2 regions of the Gottfriedia sp. NPDC058432 genome follow, and region 2 is predicted to be linked to the other one. Evidence: riboswitches for the same ligand, from Rfam matches in the RefSeq annotation. Region 2 holds a riboswitch; the other holds the start of a gene.
The links. Region 2 has a riboswitch for cyclic di-AMP ahead of ACFWM3_RS15175 (APC family permease). Riboswitches for the same ligand answer to the same signal wherever they lie in the genome.

Region 1 (5,561 bases), on a different contig from region 2:
AACAATTAAGAACATAATTTGAACTTTTTTATTTTACAAGATTTTCGGTAGGATAATCGTAAAGCTAGTTCCTTTTCCAACAACACTTTCAACCTCTATTTTCCCTTGATGTATTTCCATTATTTTTTGTACAATCGAAAGACCAAGACCAGTTCCTTTTTTATTTCTAGAACGGTCTGCTTGATAAAATCGCTCAAATATCCGCTCAATATCTTCCTTACTAATTCCTAGCCCATTATCGCTAATGAGCACGTGAATATTATGATCTAATTCCAAAATATCTACTTTAATATACCCAGCCATATTTGAGAACTTAATCGCATTTTGAAGTAAATTAATCCATACTTGTTCAAGTAGTAAACGATCTGCCACTATTTCTGTTTGTGGTAAATTTAAAACTAATTGAAGCTTTTTACTTTCCCAGTGTGGCTCTAATGCCAAAATAATTTTTCGAATTTGTTCATCTAATTTGTAGGTCGTAGGCTGGAATGGGTGTTGCTCAGAGTCCAATGAAGCTAACTTTAATAATCTTTCACTCATCATTGAAAGACGTTCACTCTCTGTTTCAATAATGGATAAATAATGTTCCTTTTTTTCTTCAGTTAATTGCTTATTTCTTAAAACTTTTGCAAATCCCTTAATAGATGTTAACGGTGATTGAATTTCATGAGAAACATTTGAAACAAATTCACTTCTCATCTCTTCTAACTTGTTTAATTTATTCGTCATTACATTAAAGTTGGAAGCAAGTAATCCAATTTCATCCTTACGTTTAATCGTTACTTGAACATCATAGTTACCTTTAGCCAGTTCTTTTGTAGCACGAATTAGCTCTTTTACTGGCTTTACTAATAACTTAGCTACAAATAAAAATGTTACTGATCCAATGATTAATGTTGTCAGTAAACTAAAAAATAAAACTCTCCGCATTTTAAAGAACCCACGATCAATATTGGGCTGAATAAATAAAGCGTATTTATGCCCATCTTTTTGAAAAGGTAGGCCGATGAGATATCCTTTTGTTTGAACATCACTTTTGTTTAGAACGGTTAATACTTGTTCTTTTTTTATATTCTTCTTTTTTAGTGCTGTATTTTTCAAAACGATTTTACCCGACTCATCATACAGTGATAGATAAAAATTTTTACTAAGAATTTGTAACGTCGCATCTACTCCATTTTGATTATCTTGTTTAGAGTATATGGAAATAAAATTTTCTCCAACATCTATTAAATCACTTTGTACTTCTGTTTCAACATGTTTTATAAAGTATTTTGAAGCGATAAAAAAAGTAATGACTAAACTCAACAAAATAACTGAAATAAAGATTAAAACCAATCTTGTATACATGCTTTTCATGTGTGATTTTCCTCTAATTTATAGCCTAAACCTCTTATTGTAACGATTTCGACCGTAGCCTTTAACTCTCTTAGACGCTCTCGTATTCTCTTTATATGCACATCAACCGTGCGTTCATCTCCTTCATAATCAAGTCCCCATATTTGCTCAATCAAATCATTCCTCGTAAAAATTCTTCCAGCTTGACTAGCAAGCTTCATCAATAATTCAAATTCCTTTAATGGTAACGTAATCGATTGATCATTTGCTGAAATTTCATATTTAACTTGGTTAATCGTTAAATTACCTACAAAAATATTTTTATCAGTTAGTAATTGAAATCTTCTTAATAGAGCTTTTACACGTGCTACAATTTCCAAAGGATCAAAAGGCTTTACAACATAATCATCTACCCCTAGATCAAAGCCCTTTAATTTATCCTGAGATTCCCCTTTTGCTGTGACCATTAAAATCGGAATATCATAATACTTTTTAACCTCTTTTGTCAGCTCATATCCATCTACTTCAGGCATCATCACATCAACTACTACTATTTGAATATTATTGTCTTCTAGTATCGTTAATGCTTCTTGACCATTTTCAGCCTCAAGAACCGTATAGCCTTCACCACTTAAAAAAATAGAGATTAACTCGCGAATATTTGCATCATCATCGACAACTAATACTTTTACATGATTCAATAAATCCACCTACTTACATTTCCAAATAATTATGTACATATTATATAAATTCATTATGAACTAAATATGAATTAAGAAACCAAAACTAAATAAATAAAAAAGAGAATGGCTTAGTTGGCCACTCTCTTAAGGAACTATTAAATGTTTTTTCGACCTATTTTAATTTCTATAGTATCGGCAAATCAATCTATTCTAACGACTTTACCTGATTTTCTCTCTCTAACGATTCTCTTCCTATTCCCTGACTTTTTACATTTATATTTTCCATTTTCATCATCTACTACAGAATCCTTACGAGTCATAAATACTGCCATTAACATAGTTAAAATAAGAATTCCACCAAATATATACATTTCTAGCACTTCATAACCCCCACTTACTTCTTCATTTACCAAAATTGAATGCAAAAAAGACACTAGGAAAATCTCCAGTGCCTTAATAAGACATCATTTTGGAAACCTTCTCCCTACACGCCTACGAGGTTAGCTGTCGGATTCGGACCTAAAAAGTAGCCCTACCTAAAAAGGATTCACCCCAAAGTACAATTGCACAAAAATTGGTTCCCCCGCTTTAAAATTGAAATGTCCCTTTATTAATAGAAGAAACACTCAACTAAACTCAGCGATCTATGGTCATTTAATTTTATGTATATTACTTAAATTACAATTCAACTACTAAATTGTATACTATTTTACTAGTTAAAGAAACTAATATGTCTTTTGATTAAATATGTTGTGTCAATAAATGACCATTATGATAAGTATAAAAATCTTTTCCTAGTTGGTTTTTCAAATGAAAAATGAGCAAAATTACTTACTCATTCATGAGTCGATTCTCTGTTTTGAAATCCTAATTCACAGCCGGCTAACTCATGTAATCATTGATTAAGGTCCTTTAAAATAAGTAATAACCCCCATTATTAACATACAAGTGACATGTAACAAAAAGATGGTTCCAAGAATTCTTCCTGCGCTTTTATTCTTTTTCTTTGCCAATTTGTTTATTAAGAAAACAATAATAGCTATTACTATAATGAGAGTTAATAGAGGTAAAAAAATAAATAAGTCCGACATAGATTGTTCTCCTTTTTGTAATCTCTATACATTGATTTACTAAAAACTAATATTCTAGAGAGAATCTTTTATTCCTTGTTTATCTAAATCACCCGTTCGTACAAAAAGAAAAAAGGATTGCCATAGCAATCCTTTCTTAAATAAGAATCTGTTATTTCTCCCAAAGTTCAACCAATCTACCTTCAGGATCTTTAATCCAAGCAAACTTACCATATTCACTAACCTCTTTTTCCTTTGCAAGAGGTACACCCACTTGTTCAAGATGCTTAATCGTCTCGTCTAGATTATAAACTTGAAAATTTAACATTACTTGCTGTTCTGTTGGGAAATATCTGTCTTCTTCAGTAAAGAAAGAAAAGATTGTTTCATTTTCAGAATCGGGTTTAATAATAGTCCCATTCCAATTTTCTATTTCAACATTCAGCACTTTACTGTACCATTTTTTTAATGCATCCAGATTTTTAGTCCTCCAAAATATTCCCCCGAAACCTTTTATCATCATAATCAGCTCCCTAACTTTTTATAAATTTATTAAAATATTACTTTGTTTGCATAACTTTCTCTATTCGACGATCCGGTAATAACCACAAAATTGCAACGAATACATATATTATTTGAGCGAACCAAGGCCAGATCAAAGACGTGCAAACTGCAGATAAATAACAAACCACAGATACTTTTCCTTTCCAATCGTTACCTACAGCCTGTTTTAACTTTGAATTCTTTCCCTCTTTTTTGATAATTATACCTTGTAATATGAAGTAAGCTATTGCTGCCATTAAGAGTATTACACCATAAAGCATTGTAGGATAAGGCTTATAATGGTTTTCTCCCATCCAACCAGAAGCAAAAGGAATTAATGATAACCAGAAAAGCAAATGAAGATTAGCCCACATGATTGATCCTGTCACCTTTTGTAAAGTGTGTATCATATGATGGTGGTTGTTCCAGTAAATACCTACATAAATGAAACTAAGTAAATAACTAAGAAATGTTGGGAAAAGTTGTAATAAGTCTTTTATATTCGGACTATGAGGAATCCTAATTTCAAGGACCATAATTGTAATAATGATAGCAAGTACACCATCACTAAAAGCTTCTAACCGATTTTTATTCATTGTTCACTCCCTATTATTATTTGTCTTTTTGTTTTATTTATTTTTCTATCTATTTAAATTCCTTATTTCTTCATAAAATAATAACAACATAATTTTTAAAAATTATCAGATTGGCTAGTTTAAAGAATGTATTCTAAAGACATATCTAAGACGGGTCACTTAACAAGACTTTCTTCTAACTCACTTTTTTGGCGCAAGTGATGACGAAAATGCATATAAACCAAATCATACCATTCCCTTGCATTTAGCCAGCCGAACCCTCCATGCTGGACTTTATAATTTGGATTTATATCATCCACTTTTGATTCCCAGTGACTCAACCTTAGTATTACTTGATCAATTCTGCTGATGAGCTCGTCCTTGCTATCTGAATTATTAGGTGGATCATTTAGTTCATCCGGTAATTTAATTTTAATTGGTGGAAATCCCCCGATTTTATATAAATGCTCACCAAATTCCGTTTTCCCAAGGGGTTGTTCATCATTTAATGTAGCACAAGTTTCCAGGCTATCTAGGTATTCATGTGCACAAATAATTAAATGGTCATACATTTGACCAATAGACCAAACCGCCTCTTCAGATTTATACCTTAACTGTTCCAAAGAGTAATTTTGAAGCTCGTTTTTGTATGTATTAATCAGTTCAAGTTCGCTCAGGTTAGATTCCTCCTTTATAATCACTCAAATCTAAAATTTTACATTTTTTGCATATGTAACTAATCATTCAATATTCGTTTACAAATACCTTCTTCAAATTACCTTCCATTTATCTCAATTAAAAAATCGACTTTCCAGTCGATTTTTTGTACAACTAATTATACTTTAGATCCTTACTATAATAGAATCCTAATTACATAAACTTTATTTAAAAGCTAGATGATCTAAGTAAAGTGCAACCTTATCCAATATTGTTCCAATTCGGAAACTCAAAATAGGAATCTCTTAAATTAATGATTCCTCAAAAATTCGCTTTAGCAATGAAATATTCAATAAATTTTTAAATTTAATATGGAGTAGGTATAGCCGTTCCCGGTGGTCTCCACCAAGTTTCAACAGTTTTCCAAGCAGTATTATAATCGTAACCTTTTCCCATTAAATATCCGATAGCAACTGCTTCTGTTAATGCATGTTGATAGCCAAGGTGTTGTGCTTCTTTTAATCCATGGCTAACAGCTGGGTTTATTAATGTTAAAATTTGTTGTGGATTCACAGCTTGCTGTGGATTTCTAAAATAATCATTATGATTATAAGGTACATAATTGTAGAAGTTCATACTAACTTTCCTCCCTTTTGAATAACGTATTATGCAATTCTGGGCTTTCGAATCTTTAT
Region 2 (5,561 bases):
TTAATTGGCCCTTCAGCTTGGTTTAGCTCATCGTTATACATAATGACTCCGACTGCGCCCCTCGTTTTGGCATTTTTAATTTTATCAATTAATGCATTCGTTCCACGCTTAATGAATGCAATATTTCCATTTAGGTCTTTGCCGTTAAAATCAGCTGCTGTTCTAGCTAGACCGACATCTACTAATTTGAATGTTTTTCCTTTTAATTGAGTTAAATCATCCGAGTAATTTCTTACTAACTGTCTTAACGTGTAATTAGTACCATTTTGCACACCTGCATATTGATAAGCATTAAGTGAAATGGATGATGCACCAACTGTCAACGCTAATGCAGCAGCACCTGGTGATCCTAATGTATACATTTGGTCTCCAGAATTACCCGCAGCAACAACTGTAGTCACACCACTTAAAACAGCATTGTTTATAGCAATTGATGTCGCATAAAGTGGATCATTTAACGAGTTACCTAATGACAGATTAAGAACATCCATACCATCCTTCACTGCTCGATCTATCCCAGCCATGATCGCATCAGTTGTTCCGCTTCCATATGGACCTAAAACACGGTAAGAGTAAAGATCTGCTTCTGGTGCTGCACCAAGCATTTTGTATTCACTATCCGCTTTACCACGACCACCGATAATACCAGCAACATGTGTACCATGTTCTGTATAATAAGTAGTTCCACTACTAGGATTAGTTTCTGGTTGTCCTGATTTCTTCCAATCAGCATAGGTTGTTTCCATTGGATCATTATCGTTGTCGACGAAATCATATCCGCCTTTATAAGCATCCTTTAAATCTGGATGATTATAATCCATACCCGTATCCAAAATACCTACTTTAATACCTTTACCTGTGAATCCTTCTGCATGTAAGCGATCTAAACCATCATAAGGCGTGTAGTTTCCAACTTTTGCTTCATCAGCTTTTAATTGTTCGTTATCATCTGCAGTTGGTGGTTCAACTGAAAACGTTTCATTGCTCCAAACTGTTTTAACTGCTTTAGATTTTAATAGATTTTTTATTTGATTAGCTGGTAGGTTCATAGAAACACCATTAAAAGCATTTTTATATGAACGAGTAATTTTAAAATCTACCTTCTTATTATTGTCATCAATTAATAGTTGATCTACATCTTGATTAAACGTTTGATGATCTTGATCAATTAATTTTGTAGATTCATCTGTCGTTAACGTTTGTCCTTCAAGACTCGCTTGAAGCTGAGCAACTTTTGTAGGCTGATTTGCAAATTGTACGATGACTGATGTTTGTTCAGTAGACGTTTGATCAATATCAGCCGGAATTTGTAGACCTATTTCTTCATTAGCTGAAAGCTGGTTAAGTGCATCTCTTTGTTGTGGAGTTAAGTTTGCAAGAATATCTTCAGTCTTTGAATAGCCTGCAGCTTTTGTAAGATCTAAATGCCCAATAGATCCCAAAATAAAACTAGATGATAGAGCAACTACAGATAAGCTTTTAACAATTTTACGATTGTAAGACTTTTTCCCCATTTTCATCCTCCATGTCACTGTATTTTTATTACATATGCGAGTGTTCAATGTATAACGATACGTTAATTTAATGGTGAAAAACTGCAATAGCTCTCATTAAATTTTGTACTGTTTCATTACAAGCACATATTTTAATACTATTATTGAAAAATAAAGGTTTGGAGTAAATTGGGGAAATTTGGAGTTAGCTCCTTATTACAATAGACTTAATTGCAATCCATCCTTTAATAAAAAATTGTCGTTAATGAACATATTTTGTAGAAAAATTATCTTTTTTTTACACAGTTCAAACTTTTTCTTAATGAGATTTGTAGATTTTTGTAATTGTTCTAAAATCGAATTTGGGGGAAATCACCAATTTTCATTAAAATTATTGGAGAATCATTAAAAATCAAAATATTAAAACTATTCAAAATATGATATTTGTCCTATCTTTTCTCTTTAAATCTAGTGAAGAACTTTTAGAATAATAATAAAAATTCGTAAAAAAAAGAGTCTTTCGCAGACTCTTTTTTACAAATTGTTTTGTTTTCTACTAATAAAAACACTATTTTCTCAAATGATAAGGAACCGTCGTAACAACTACATCCTTTTGACTTATTAACCAAAGTCGAAGCAAAAGTGCCGTTTGATTATGAAGAAGATTATGCCACCATTTTTTAGGTATAAATTGTGGAATCACAATTTGGATGTGGCTATCTGGCTCGTTTCCTTCTATTAATTTAATGAATCTTGAAATTGGTGCAAGTACTGAACGATACGGGCTTTTTAGAACGACTAAGCGACAAGGATTACCCCATTCTTCCCATTTTTCTTCCATTCTCTTAATTGATTCATCATCAAATCCAACATAAACAGCTATCGGTTCTGTTGCAATACCTTTTGCAAATGATAATGTATTATGCACAACTCGATGCGTTCCTGAAACTAATACAACTGTAATAACTTTATTTGCTTCCGGTTGAAAAGAACTTAAATCGATACTTAATTCGCTTGATACATTTTGATAATGTTTATAAATAGCTAATGAGAAGAGTATTATTGTTGGAATGACAACTAATACAACCCAAGCACCATCTACAAATTTTGTAACTGCAAAGATTACGGTTACAACAGATGTTACAATTAAACCAATAATATTGATTGCTAATTTGACTTGCCAATTCGGCCCTTTTACTCGTTTCCATCTTCTCGTTAAACCTAATTGTGCAATGGTAAAAGATAAAAACACACCAATAGCATACAGTGGAATCAGTGCATTTGTATGTGCTTGGAATGCAATGATTAATATACTTGCGGCTGCAGCAAGTGCAATAATTCCATTTGAGTAACCTAAACGATCCCCTCTGTTTGTAAATCCTCTAGGTAAAAAACCATCAGCCGCTACGATCGCAGCTAACTGAGAAAATCCTGTAAAAGTTGAATTTGCTGCTAAAATTAAGATGATAAATGTAAACCAAATAATAACTTGATAAAGTATCCCGTGACCGAAGTACACCTTTATTAATTGAGATAACATCGTATCGTTTGGATTAGGTGAAATTCCGTTCACATATAAATGATATGCAAAGCCTAAAAGTGTAATTGAAGTTATAATTCCTAGCGCTATATATGTTTTAATTGCATTTTTTTGACGAGGTTCTCTAAAAACTGGTACTGCATTTGAAATGGTTTCAATACCTGTTAACGCTGAACATGCAGAACTAAATGCTTTTAAGACAAGTAATATACTTAAACCTTGTGGTACTGTACCAAATGTCGGTGTATGATGCTGTATAAATCCATGTTGAAACTCATCAAAGAATCCAGTAAAAATCAGAAGTAACATACAAATCATAAAGCCAAATGTTGGCCACGCAAATATTTTAGCTGATTCAGCAACCCCACGAAGATTTACAACTAATAATAAAAATACACAAAAAATTGCTAAAACTGTTTCATAAGGCACTACAGCCGGATATGCAGATGACACAGCTTCAAGTGCAGCAGAAACTGAAACCGCAACTGTTAAAATATAATCAACTAAAAGCGAACTTGATGCAATAAGTGATACCCATCTTGGTTTAAAATTGTCTTTTGCAATAGCATATGCTCCGCCACCACTGGGATAAGCTAAAATCCCCATAATATATGAAAGAATTAGTAACCCTAATAATAAAACAGTTGCTATTGTGATCGGTATGATATACCAGTGTGCTTTTCCCCCTAGACCAATCAACTCGGTCATTCCCGCCTCTGGTCCATACGATACAGATGAATACAAATCGGCTGCTAGAATTGGTAAAGCAATAAACCAAATCAACTTATTATGCTGTGCATGAATTTCAGCTGTTCTCATAGGTCTGCCAATAAATACGCGTTTTACACTATTAAAATTTGATATCGAATAATAAATCCCAAAAATCGCTAAAATAAACAGTCCAATTTCTATATATTCGGACGGATGATGCATAAATCTCTCCCCTTTTCTTAAAAAAGCAAATAAAACTAATGATACATTGGTAAAAACTTCTAATTTTTACTTTTTTGCACACAAAAAAACACTAAGCTTTACTTAGTGTTTAAAAACAATACTAAATAAACCCCTTTCTTTAAATGCTTACGAGGTTAGCTGTCGGATTCGGGATTAAAGAATACCCCTACCTTTACAAAAAAAGGATTCACCCCAATAAAGAAATGGTTCCCCCGCTCTTTTTAAGATTAAGCAATTATGGTTTTGAATAGAAATATATGAATTTAATAGTAAATATATAACTTCAGGTTAAATTTGTAAATAGACTTTTACTAAAATTTATCTAAATATGAGTTCTCTGTATTATTAGCGTACTTGATTCCAAACGATTTGTTCAGATTTACTTGTAGATAAAGTGTTCGTTAATACGTTTTGCACTTCAATTTGATTAAACGTTGAGATCTTTTTATTAGCATCTGACATATTCGTTTCGTACCCTGTCAGTAAAATAGAAAATCCACATCCTACTACTAAAGATAAAATTGCTTTTTTCATTTTGTTTTCTCCTTTCGATTTTTTTCATATAAAAAAACCATGACCTATGGCCGTGGTTTGACGTTCGTTTTTAAACGTAAGACCCGCTCAGTTGAAATTTCACGACTAATTAGCGTGCTTGATTCCAAATGATCTCTTTTGTTTGGTCAACTGTTATCATGTTTGTTAACACGTTTTGTACCTCAGTTTGATTAAACGTTGAGATTTCTTTTTTAACTTCTGACTTATTCGTTTCGTACCCTGTCAGTAAAATAGAAAATCCACATCCTACTACTAATGATAAAATTGCTTTTTTCATTTTGTTTTCTCCTTTCGTGATTTTTAAATATAAAAAAACCATGACCAATGGTCGTGGTTTGACGTTCGTTTTTAAACGTAAGACCAACTTCGGAAGTTTCGCGACTAATTATCTCACTTGATTCCAAACGATCTCTTTTGATTGATCAACTGTTAAAGTGTTTGTTAACACGTTTTGTACCTCAGTTTGATTAAACATAGAGATCTCTTTATTAACTTCTGACTTATTCGTTTCGTACCCTGTCAGTAAAATAGAAAATCCACATCCAATTACTAAAGATAAAATTACTTTTTTCATTTTGTTTTCTCCTTTCGCTATTTTTTAATATAAAAAAACCATGACCAATTGGCCGTGGTTTGACGTTCGTTTTTAAACGTAAGACCAACTTTATCATGATAAAAATCAGTCGTCAAATGGTTCTTTTTGGAAATTTGAATGTAAACGATTACTTAAAATAAACGATTTTTGATGGTTTATTTTTGGTAATCGTTTACATATTTATAGTTTTTTTCGATGGTAGTTTAAATATAAGAAAGTAGGGAAATCTCTCACGAGACTTCCCCCTTATCAAACCGTACATGCCCTATTAAGGCATACGGCTTACCCATATGTTGTAATGATTATCATGAGGATGCATTCCAGGCGTTTTGCATCTTTTGGAGACGAAGATAGTTGTAATATTCTTCGCCTTTTTCTTTTGCTCTTTTAATTCTATTCTGTAACCTGCGTTTAGCTTTTATCT

Region 1: another riboswitch for cyclic di-AMP. It lies ahead of ACFWM3_RS16330 (hypothetical protein); the one in region 2 lies ahead of ACFWM3_RS15175 (APC family permease).

Annotation. Positions count from the first base shown of each region.
Region 1 is NZ_JBHXLC010000016.1:64,464-70,024, reverse strand. Features, by position in the region: gene ACFWM3_RS16340 (sensor histidine kinase) at 34-1,359, opposite strand; gene ACFWM3_RS16335 (response regulator transcription factor) at 1,356-2,039, opposite strand; gene ACFWM3_RS16330 (hypothetical protein) at 2,222-2,455, opposite strand; cyclic di-AMP (ydaO/yuaA leader) riboswitch at 2,497-2,636, opposite strand; gene ACFWM3_RS16325 (VOC family protein) at 3,264-3,611, opposite strand; gene ACFWM3_RS16320 (TMEM175 family protein) at 3,652-4,230, opposite strand; gene ACFWM3_RS16315 (DinB family protein) at 4,386-4,910, opposite strand; gene ACFWM3_RS16310 (hypothetical protein) at 5,233-5,502, opposite strand.
Region 2 is NZ_JBHXLC010000014.1:25-5,585, reverse strand. Features, by position in the region: gene ACFWM3_RS15180 (S8 family serine peptidase) at 1-1,514, opposite strand, end outside; gene ACFWM3_RS15175 (APC family permease) at 2,062-3,966, opposite strand; cyclic di-AMP (ydaO/yuaA leader) riboswitch at 4,095-4,231, opposite strand; gene ACFWM3_RS15170 (hypothetical protein) at 4,333-4,521, opposite strand; gene ACFWM3_RS15165 (hypothetical protein) at 4,631-4,819, opposite strand; gene ACFWM3_RS15160 (hypothetical protein) at 4,928-5,116, opposite strand.